DNA from 3 places in the Streptomyces sp. NPDC031474 genome. Region 3 is predicted to be linked to each of the others. Evidence: riboswitches for the same ligand, from Rfam matches in the RefSeq annotation. Region 3 holds a riboswitch; each other region holds the start of a gene.
The links. Region 3 has a riboswitch for S-adenosylmethionine ahead of ACZ5SK_RS47925 (putative leader peptide). Riboswitches for the same ligand answer to the same signal wherever they lie in the genome.
Positions count from the first base shown of each region.

Region 1: another riboswitch for S-adenosylmethionine. It lies ahead of ACZ5SK_RS02115 (aminotransferase class V-fold PLP-dependent enzyme); the one in region 3 lies ahead of ACZ5SK_RS47925 (putative leader peptide).
Region 2: another riboswitch for S-adenosylmethionine. It lies ahead of thrC (threonine synthase); the one in region 3 lies ahead of ACZ5SK_RS47925 (putative leader peptide).

Region 1 covers NZ_JBVIJX010000001.1:452,096-455,359, forward strand. The annotation lists gene ACZ5SK_RS02115 (aminotransferase class V-fold PLP-dependent enzyme) at 24-1,412, opposite strand; SAM riboswitch class IV at 1,596-1,712, opposite strand; gene trpD (anthranilate phosphoribosyltransferase) at 1,787-2,851, opposite strand; gene qcrB (cytochrome bc1 complex cytochrome b subunit) at 2,996-3,264, opposite strand, start outside.
Region 2 covers NZ_JBVIJX010000021.1:160,357-163,620, forward strand. The annotation lists gene ACZ5SK_RS38020 (alpha,alpha-trehalose-phosphate synthase (UDP-forming)) at 1-656, opposite strand, end outside; gene ACZ5SK_RS38025 (glucosyl-3-phosphoglycerate synthase) at 762-1,706, opposite strand; SAM riboswitch class I at 1,837-1,994, shown strand; gene thrC (threonine synthase) at 2,013-3,264, shown strand, end outside.
Region 3 covers NZ_JBVIJX010000057.1:11,264-14,527, reverse strand. The annotation lists gene ACZ5SK_RS47935 (LLM class F420-dependent oxidoreductase) at 1-223, shown strand, start outside; gene ACZ5SK_RS47930 (DUF1684 domain-containing protein) at 295-1,119, shown strand; SAM riboswitch class IV at 1,208-1,321, shown strand; gene ACZ5SK_RS47925 (putative leader peptide) at 1,356-1,472, shown strand; gene ACZ5SK_RS47920 (ABC transporter substrate-binding protein) at 1,743-3,264, shown strand, end outside.

The DNA.
Region 1 (3,264 bases), on a different contig from region 3:
TGCCCCAGGACAGGTCCTAGACCCTAGACCGCCGGGACGCAGCGGCCGTCCTGTGTGCGGTACTGCCACCGTGCGCCGTCGGCCACCAGTTCCCGCACCGCGTCGACGAACCGCTCCACGTGCTCGTCGGGGGTGCCGGCGCCGAAGCTCACCCGGATCGCGTTGAGGGACTTCTCGCCGGGGGCAGCCTCGGGGGCGCCGCACTCGCCCTGGCTCTGCGGGTCACTGCCCAGGAGGGTGCGGAGCAGCGGGTGGGCGCAGAAGAGGCCGTCGCGGACTCCGATGCCGTACTCGGCGGAGAGGGCGGCGGCGAAGTGGGAGCTGTTCCAGCCCTCGACGACGAAGGAGATCACGCCGACCCGCGGGGCGTCGTCGCCGAAGAGGGAGAGGATCCGGACCTCCGGCACCTCGGCCAGCCCCGTCCGCACCTTCTCGATGAGGTACTGCTCGCGGGCCACCAGCGTGTCGAAGCCGGCCTCCGTCAGCGCCGTGCAGGCCGAGGCGATGGCGTAGGCGCCGATCACGTTCGGGGAGCCGGCCTCGTGGCGGGCGGCGCTCTCGTGCCACTGCACGTCCACTCCCCCGTCCTCGCGCCGGGTGACCTTGCGGCTGGCGCCGCCGCCCGCGAGGTACGGGTCGGCCGCGCGGAGCCAGTCGGCGCGGCCGGCGAGGACGCCGGAGCCGAAGGGCGCGTACAGCTTGTGGCCGGAGAAGGCGACCCAGTCGACGTCGAGGTCCTGCACCGACACCGGGTGGTGCGGGGCCAGCTGGGCAGCGTCCAGGACGATGCGGGCGCCGTGGGCGTGGGCCGCCGCCGCGAGCTCACGGACGGGCCACAGCTCGCCGGTGACGTTCGAGGCGCCGGTGACGCACACCAGGGCCGGGCCGTATTCCCCTTCGTTGGACATGGTGCGGTCGGCGAGGGCGCGCTCCAGGGCCTCGACGGCCTGGCGGGGGGTGCGGGGGGCGTCGAGGTAGGTGACCCGGGCGTCCTGCCAGGGCAGCAGCGAGGCGTGGTGCTCGGTCTCGAAGACGAAGACCTGGCAGTCGGCCGGGAGCGCCTGCGCCAGCAGGTTGAGGGAGTCCGTCGTGGACCGGGTGAAGATCAGCTGGTCGTCGGCGCGGCAGTCGAGGAACTCGGCGACCGTCCTGCGGGCGTTCTCGAAGAGGTCCGTGGAGAGCTGGGAGAGGTAGCCGGCGCCGCGGTGGACGCTGCCGTAGTAGGGGGCGTAGGCCGCCACGTCGTCCCAGACGCGCTGGAGGGCGGGGGCGCTGGCGGCGTAGTCGAGCGCCGCGTAGGCGACCTCGCCGCCGGTGACGAGCGGGACGGTGACATCCCGGCCGAGAACGGGCAGGGCGCCCGAAAGGTCACTGCGAACGGTCCGGGCGGCGGCAGCGGTGGAGACAGACATGGCGAACTCCCGTGAGAGGCAAGGGGGAACCGCCGTGCGAGCGGGTACGGCTCAAGCACGGAGGAAGGTGAAAAGGGGGATGCGGAGGCGGGGCTCTACGCCCTATCGCATTCGCTTGCTCACGGAAGACTCCCTCGAACGACCCAGGACCCCTGGGCTGTGCTTGCTCGAAAGAGCGTGAGGGGCCCGCGCTTGCCGTAGACCTCGCTGCCTACGGCCTGGTCTTCACCCGGGGCACCCCGCCACGGAAGGAGGGTTGCCGGACAGTCGGCCGGGGCCTCATGACTGTCACTCATGACCTGGTACGGAAACCTACGTGAGGTGATCGCGGTCCCGCAACCCGTGTCCGGATCGCGGGACCGCGTCACCGACGGCTACGCGTTGCTGGCGGCCACCCAGCGCTCCAGGGACCGCTTGGCCGCGCCGGAGTCGATCGACTCGGCCGCCCGGTCCATGCCGGCCCGGATCTGCTCGGCCAGCGGCCCTGCGCCCGGGTCGAGGGCGACCAGCGCCGCCGCCGAGTTCAGCAGCACGGCGTCCCGCACCGGGCCCGTCTCGCCCGCCAGGAGGCGCCGGGCCACCTCCGCGTTGTAGGACGGGTCCCCGCCCCGCAGCGCCTCCACCGGGACCAGGTCGAGGCCGACGTCCCGCGGGTCGAAGGTCTCCTCGCTCACCTTGCCGTCGCGGACGACCCACACATGGGAGGTGGCCGTCGTGGTCAGCTCGTCCAGGCCGTCGTCGCCCCGGAAGACCAGAGAGGAGTTGCCGCGCTCGGCGAAGACACCCGCGACGACCGGCGCCATGCGCGGGTCCGCGACCCCGACCGCCTGGCTGCGCACCTGTGCGGGGTTGGTCAGCGGGCCCAGCACGTTGAACACCGTGCGGATGCCCAACTGGCCGCGGGCGGCGCCCACATGACGCAACGCCGGATGGAACTTGACCGCGAAGCAGAAGGTGATCCCGGCCTTCTGGGCCACCTCCGCCACCCGCGCCGGGGTCAGCTCCAGGTTGACGCCGAGCTTCTCCAGGACGTCCGAGGCGCCGGACGCGGAGGACGCGGCCCGGTTGCCGTGCTTGACGACCGTGGCGCCCGCGCCGGCCACGACGATCGCCGACATGGTGGAGATGTTGACCGTCTTCGCGCCGTCGCCGCCCGTGCCGACGATGTCGACGGTCCGGCCGGGCACCTCGATCAGGTTGGCGTGCTCGTACATCGCCCGCACGAGGCCGTTGATCTCCTCGACGGTCTCGCCCTTGGCCCGCAGCGCCACCACGAACCCGGCGATCTGCGCGTCGGTCGCCTCGCCGCGCATGATCCGGTCCAGCGCCCAGAACGTGGCGTCGGCGCCCTGGTCCTGGCCGTACAGCAGGCTGTTCAGCACCTCGGGCCAGGAACGGTCCGCCGCGGTGTCGCCTCCAGCGGGGGTCACAGCGCTCATAGCCGCTCCTGTGCGTGTCGTCGTGCGTCGTCGTGGGTCGTCCGGACCCGTGTGAACCCCACCCTATCCAGCCCGTGGGCACGGCAAAGGGCCCCGTCCGAAGACCGGACGGGGCCCTTTGGGGCGGCGTGGCGACGCCTGGGATCAGTGGTGGCCGTGGCCGCTCGTGATCTCCTTGTACTCCTCGACAGTGGGCTTCGGGATCTGCTGGTCCTCGCCGAAGTACGCGTTGCTGATCTTGGCGCGGAGCTTCTCCGAGCCCTTCACCTTGCGCTCGACGCCGTTCTCGTCGACGGTCGCGCCGATCGCGGCCGGCGCGTACTGCTCGTGCGCGGTGAGGGTGTGCAACTGCTCCTGGCTGAGCGGCTCGTGGATCTCGACGAACTCACCGTGCGGCAGCCGCTTGATGGTGC
Region 2 (3,264 bases), on a different contig from region 3:
GTGAACGCGTTCGCCCAGCGCCGGGTGAGGAAGCCCAGGCGGTCCGCGCCGAGCATCCCCTGGAGCAGCTGCTCACGGATGTCCCCGGGCAGGATGCCGAAGTAGTCGACCGGCGCCCACGGGGTGTGCGAGAAGTGGCCGATGCGCAGGTCGGGGCGCAGCTCGCGGAGCATCCCGGGGACCAGGCACAGGTGGTAGTCCTGGACGAGGACGGCCGCCCCCTCCGCCGCCTCCTCGGCCAGCGCCTCGGCGAACGCCCCGTTGTAGGCCTCGTACGACGCCCACTGGCGGCGGAACTCCGCGTCGAAGACCGGCTCCAGCGGGGTCTGGTAGAGGAGGTGGTGGATGAACCAGAGCACCGAGTTGGCGATGCCGTTGTACGCGTCGGCGTGCACGTCGGCCGGGATGGGCAGCATGCGCACGCCCTCCTCGCCGACCCCGCGCGCGACCGCCTCCCGGTCGCCGTCGGAGAGCGCCGCGCACACCCAGAGGGCGCCCGCGTCGGGGCCGATGGCCGACAGGCCGGAGACCAGCCCGCCGCCACCGCGTTTCGCGTGCAGCGAGCCGTCCTCGCGCACCTCGTAGGAGACCGGACCGCGGTTGGACGCGACCAGCACCTCAGCACCCCGAGCAGCCATGTCGTGCGTGGAAGCCATACGCCACAACCTAGCCCGGTGGGGAAACGCTCAAACGTACGGTCGCGCACAGTGCGAGGACCGTATACGGCCTGTCCGCGGTGTTACGCCTGTTGCGCGACTGGCTCACGCGACCTTGCGGGTCGCGTACTCGACGATCTCCGCCATCGGCGGCCGTTCCTCGGTGTCCACGGAGTAGGTGCGGGGCTCGAAGCCGTCCCCGCTCCGCTCGAACTGGGTGAGGGCCGGGCGGATCATGTGCCCGCGGGCCAGCCGCAGCTGCGCCGTGCGGTAGATCGCCGCCGCCATCCGGCCCAGGGCCTGCCCGTCCTGGTGGCGGTGCTTTCGCACCCCCACGTCCACCTGTGCGAGGGCGTCTAGCCCCACCAGGTGCAGGGCGTCGACCAGCATGCCCAGCTCCACGCCGTAGCCGACGGGGAAGGGCAGCTGCTCCAGCAGGCTGCGCCGGGCCGCGTACTCGCCGCCGAGCGGCTGCACGAACCCGGCCAGCTGCGGCCAGTGCATGTTGAGCAGCGGGCGGGCCATCAGCTCGGTGACCCTTCCGCCCTGGCCGGCCGCACCGCGGAGCGGACGGTCGTACATGCCCTTGACGAGATCCACGTCCGGGTCGGTGAGCAGCGGGCCGACGATCCCCGAGACGAAGTCGGAGGAGAACTCCCTGAGGTCGGCGTCGATGAAACAGACGATGTCCCCGGTGGTGACCAGCAGCGAGCGCCACAGCACCTCGCCCTTGCCGGGCACGGCGGGGATGCGGGGCAGGATCGCGTCGCGGTGCACGACCCGCGCGCCCGCCGCCGCCGCGACCTCGGCCGTACGGTCGGTCGATCCCGAGTCGACGACGACGATCTCGTCGACGAGCGGAACCTGGTGCATGAGATCGTGACGGATGACGGCGACGATGTCCCCGACCGTCTCCTCCTCGTTCAGCGCGGGCAGCACCACCGACACCGACTGGTTCGTGGTCCGCTTCGCGGCCAGGATCCGGTGCAGCGGGCGATCGGCCACGGACCAGGAGCGGGTGCTCAGCCAGCGCTCGACTTCTTCCAGCACAGTCTGCGGCTCCTCACGGTTGTCTCGCGGTTCGGACGACTATCTCAACTGTCCTGGCCTTCGGTTACAGTCTTGAACAACGCTGGTGACCATCGCATGTCGGGGGTCACGGGCGTCCACAACCGAATACCGCTCATCCAGAGGGGCAGAGGGATACGGCCCGATGAAGCCCCGGCAACCCTCCAGCCGGTCTCGTTACCGATCACTGTTGATCGTTCCGCGAGGCTCCCGGCTTGGGAAGGTGCCAAATCCGTCTCACGACGAGATGCGTCGTGAGGAAGATGAGGAGAAAGGGCCTCGCCTCACATGGCTGCGCAGACTGTTGCAAGCACCACGGACAGCATCGAATCCACTGTAGACCTCGGTCCCGCCACGGCGCTGAGCTGCCGCGAGTGCGGTCACCGCGTGCCCCTCGGCCCGGTCTTCGCCTGCGAAGAGTGTTTCGGCCCCCTCGAGATCGCCTACGACTTCTCCTCCTACGACACGGAGGAGCTCCGCAAGCGCATCGAGGCGGGACCCGCGAACATCTGGCGCTACGCGCCGCTGCTGCCCGTCCCGGCCGACGTGGCGGACAAGCCGAACATCAACCCGGGCTGGACCAAGCTCGTCAAGGCCGACAACCTCGCCCGTGAGCTGGGCGTCGACGCCGGCAAGCTGTTCGTCAAGGACGACTCCGGCAACCCGACGCACTCCTTCAAGGACCGCGTCGTCGCCCAGGCCATCGAGGCGGCCCGCGCCTTCGACTTCACGACCCTGTCCTGCTCCTCCACGGGCAACCTGGCCGGCGCCGTCGGCGCGGCCGCCGCCCGCGCCGGCTTCCGCTCCTGCGTGTTCATCCCGCACGACCTGGAGCAGGGCAAGATCGTCATGGCCGCGATCTACGGCGGCGAGCTCGTCGGCATCGAGGGCAACTACGACGACGTCAACCGCTTCTGCTCCGAGCTCATCGGCGACCCGGCGGGCGAGGGCTGGGGCTTCGTCAACGTCAACCTGCGGCCGTACTACGCCGAGGGTTCCAAGACGCTGGCCTATGAGATCTGCGAGCAGCTCGGGTGGCGGCTGCCGGACCAGCTGGTCGTGCCGATCGCCTCGGGCTCGCAGCTCACGAAGATCGACAAGGGTCTGCAGGAGCTGATCAAGCTCGGCCTCGTCGAGGACAGGCCGTACAAGATCTTCGGCGCGCAGGCGGAGGGGTGCAGCCCGGTGTCCGTCGCGTACAAGGCGGGGCATGACGTGGTCCGGCCGCAGAAGCCGAACACCATCGCCAAGTCGCTGGCGATCGGCAACCCGGCGGACGGTCCCTACGTCCTCGACATCGCCCGGCGGACGGGCGGGGCGGTGGAGGACGTCGACGACGAGCAGATCGTCGACGCGATCCGGCTGCTCGCCCGGACCGAGGGGATCTTCGCGGAGACCGCCGGCGGGGTGACCGTCGGGGTGACGCGGAAGCTGATCGAGAACGGGCTGCTGGACCCGACGCTGACCACTGTCGTGCTGAACACGGGTGATGGTCTGAAGACGCTGGACGCGGTGGCGGGGACGGGCCTCACGGCGACGA
Region 3 (3,264 bases):
CGCCTTCTATGAACAGATCCCGTCCTACGCGCGGGTCATCGAACTCTCCGGCGGCAGGCGGGCCGCCGACCTGGCCGTGATCGGCGACGAGAAGACCGTCGAGGCCGAGATACGGCGGTACCGCGACGCCGGCGCCACCGAGGTGGTGTTCTCGGGCACCGAGATCGCCGGAGAAGCCGACCGGCGACGCACCTGGCGACTCCTCGGCGAACTGGCCGGCTGAGTACACCCGTCGACTCGTCAGCCCCCTGCATCCCCTGCCCTAAGGCACCCCCGGCACAAAGGAGATTCCCCATGACCATCGAGGCCACCACCACGGACCTCCACGCCTTCACCGAGACCTGGCTGGAGTGGCACCGCGCCCAGGAGGCCCGGCTCGCCGCCCCGCACGGGTTCCTGGCGGTCACCGGCCTGCACTGGCTCGACGACCGACCCCAGCGCTTCCCGGACGCGCCCGGCGCGTGGCACACCGGCCCCGAAGGCGTCGTCGTACACCTCGACGAAGGTGAGGAACTGGTCGTCGACGGAACGCCGGTACGCGGCGAACACCGCTTCGGTGTGCTGCCCGAGCGCGGCGGCGTCGACGCCGTCTGGGGAGACGCCGTCATCGAGGTCGCCAAGCGCGGCGGCAACGACATCGTGCGCCCCCGGCACCCGGACGCGCCGCTGCGCACGGCCTTCACCGGAACACCCGCCTACGCCCCCGACCCGCGCTGGGCCGTGACGGGCCGCTACATCCCCTTCGACACGCCACGACCGACCACCGTGGGCGCCGCGGTCGAGGGCCTTGAGCATGTGTACGACGCTCCGGGCAGGGTCGAGTTCGAGCTCGACGGGCGCCCGCTGCGGCTGACCGCGTTCCCCGGCCCTGGTGCGGGACGGCTGATGGTGCTGTTCACCGACGCGACCTCCGGCCTCACCACGTACGCCGCCAACCGGGCTCTGGCCCTCGATCCGCCCGCCGCCGACGGCACGCTCATCGTGGACTTCAACCGCGCCACGAACCTGCCGTGCGCCTACACCGACCTGGCCACCTGCCCGCTGCCCCCGGCCGAGAACCGGCTGCCGGTGGCGATCGAGGCCGGGCAGAAGATCCCCCGCGAGCGCGGCGGCTCCTGAGCCGGACGCACTCCAGCCCCGACTCCCCTTACACGGCGTCCCTTTGCGCCATTGACGTACGCCAAGACCGCTCCGTACGATCACGAACGGCATTGAGTGTCAGCGTCAAGCCCTGGCTCGCTGACCGGCAACCCTCCCGCGCGGTGGGGTGCTCCAGGTGAAAGCCCGGCGGGATCACCGACGATCCCCGCAAGCGCGCGGCCCCGTGACCGGGGCCGGATATGTGGAGGACCGATATGCGGCACGGTGGTGACCTCGACGCCCGCTTCGCCGGCGCCACCGTGTTCTCCCGGCTGTCGCGACGGCGCCACATCGACCTCAAGCGCTCGACCAGCTGTCTCTGTCAGGCCTGACGGGCCTTCCCGCCGCTGGTCGCAGTACGGCACCTGTCGTCGCCGCACCCGCCTGCGCCTGATCTCCGTCTGTCTTTGATCCCCCCTTTTCCCTCTGATCCCCGTCTGCCCAGCGCTCCCCCGGCACCGGCGTCGCGTCGGCCGGGGCCGCATGCCCACGCACGGCCGTGCCCCGCACCACACCCGTGTCTGGTGAACGAGTAGGAGAAGCCCTCCGTGATTGCACTTTCCGATGTCAGAACCTCCCGGTGGGCGGCACTGACCGCCCTTGTGACCACCAGTGTTCTGCTGACCGCCTGCGGCTCCGGCGGCGGCGATTCCGGCAGCGGCGCCGGTCAGCCCAAGTCCGGCGGCACCCTGACCTTCGCGGTGGGTTCGGACGCAGGCTGCGTGGATCCGCAGCAGGTCGGCAGCAACGAGAGCATCTACTCGGTGCGCCAGGTCGTGGACTCACTGACGGACCAGGACCCCAAGACCGGCAAGATCGTGCCGTGGCTGGCGAAGAGCTGGGATGTCAGCTCCGACGCCACGACGTTCACTTTCCATCTGAGGTCGGACGTCACCTTCAGCGACGGCTCGAAGCTGACCGCGCAGGTGGTCAAGGACAACTTCGACGCGGTGCCGAAGCTCGGCGCCCTCGGGACCCTCGCCCAGGGGTACCTCAGCGGTGTCAAGAGCACAGCCGTGGTGGACCCACTCACCGTCAAGGTGACCTTCAAGCAGCCCAACGCGCAGTTCCTTCAGGCGACTTCGACCCATTCGCTGGGCATCGAGTCGTCGGCGAGCGTGAAGAAGACCCCGCAACAGAAGTGCAGTGAGGGCGTGATCGGGTCCGGGCCTTTCGTGCTGAAGCAGTACGTGCAGAACCAGTCGATCACCCTGGCCAAGCGCATCGGCTACGACTGGGGATCCTCGCTGTGGTCCAAGAAGGGTGAGGCCTATCTGGACAAGCTGGTGTTCAAGGTCGTGCCGGAGGCGGGGGTGCGGGCCGGCAGTCTCCAGTCCGGGCAGGTGGACGCGATCAGCAGCGTCGGCAAGGCCAACGAGGCGGCGCTCAAGGGTGGGCAGGTCACCCTCCTGCGCCGGGCCAACCCGGGCGTGGTGTTCGGGCTTGGGATCAACAACTCGCGGCCCCTCCTGAAGGACGTGAAGGTGCGCCAGGCGGTCCTCGCCGCCGTCGACCGCAAGCAGATCGCCGACACCGTGTTCCCGACCGGCACCCAGCCGGCGACCAGCATCCTGGCGCACACCACGCCCGACTACACCGACCTCTCCTCGGACCTCGCCTTCGACGCGGCCAAGGCGAAGGCCCTCCTGGACGCGGCCGGCTGGAAGGCGGGCAGCGACGGAATCCGCGCCAGGGACGGCAAGAAGCTGAACCTGACCATCAGCTGGTTCCCCAACGCCGCCACCAACCAGCCGGCACTGGAGCTCGTCCAGCAGCAGTTGAAAACCGTCGGGATCGACGTGGCGCTCAAGCAGGGCCAGGTCAGCCAGTTCGCCACCACGCTCCAGGGCGGTGACTTCGACCTGGTGTGGAGCAACGTGACCCGCTCGGACCCGGACATCCTGCGCAGCTCCTTCTCCACGCAGCTGGCCAACTTCTACCGCGTGCCCGCCAGTTCGCTGGACACCGCGCTGTCCGGGCAGGCCGCGACCACGGACACGGCGAAGCGCAGGCAGCTGGTGGACGAGGCGCAGAAACTGATCGTGCAGAACGCCTACAACGTGCCGGTGGTGGAGCTCCAGACCCAGCTGGCCGTGACGAAGAAGGTGCACGACCTCGCCTTCG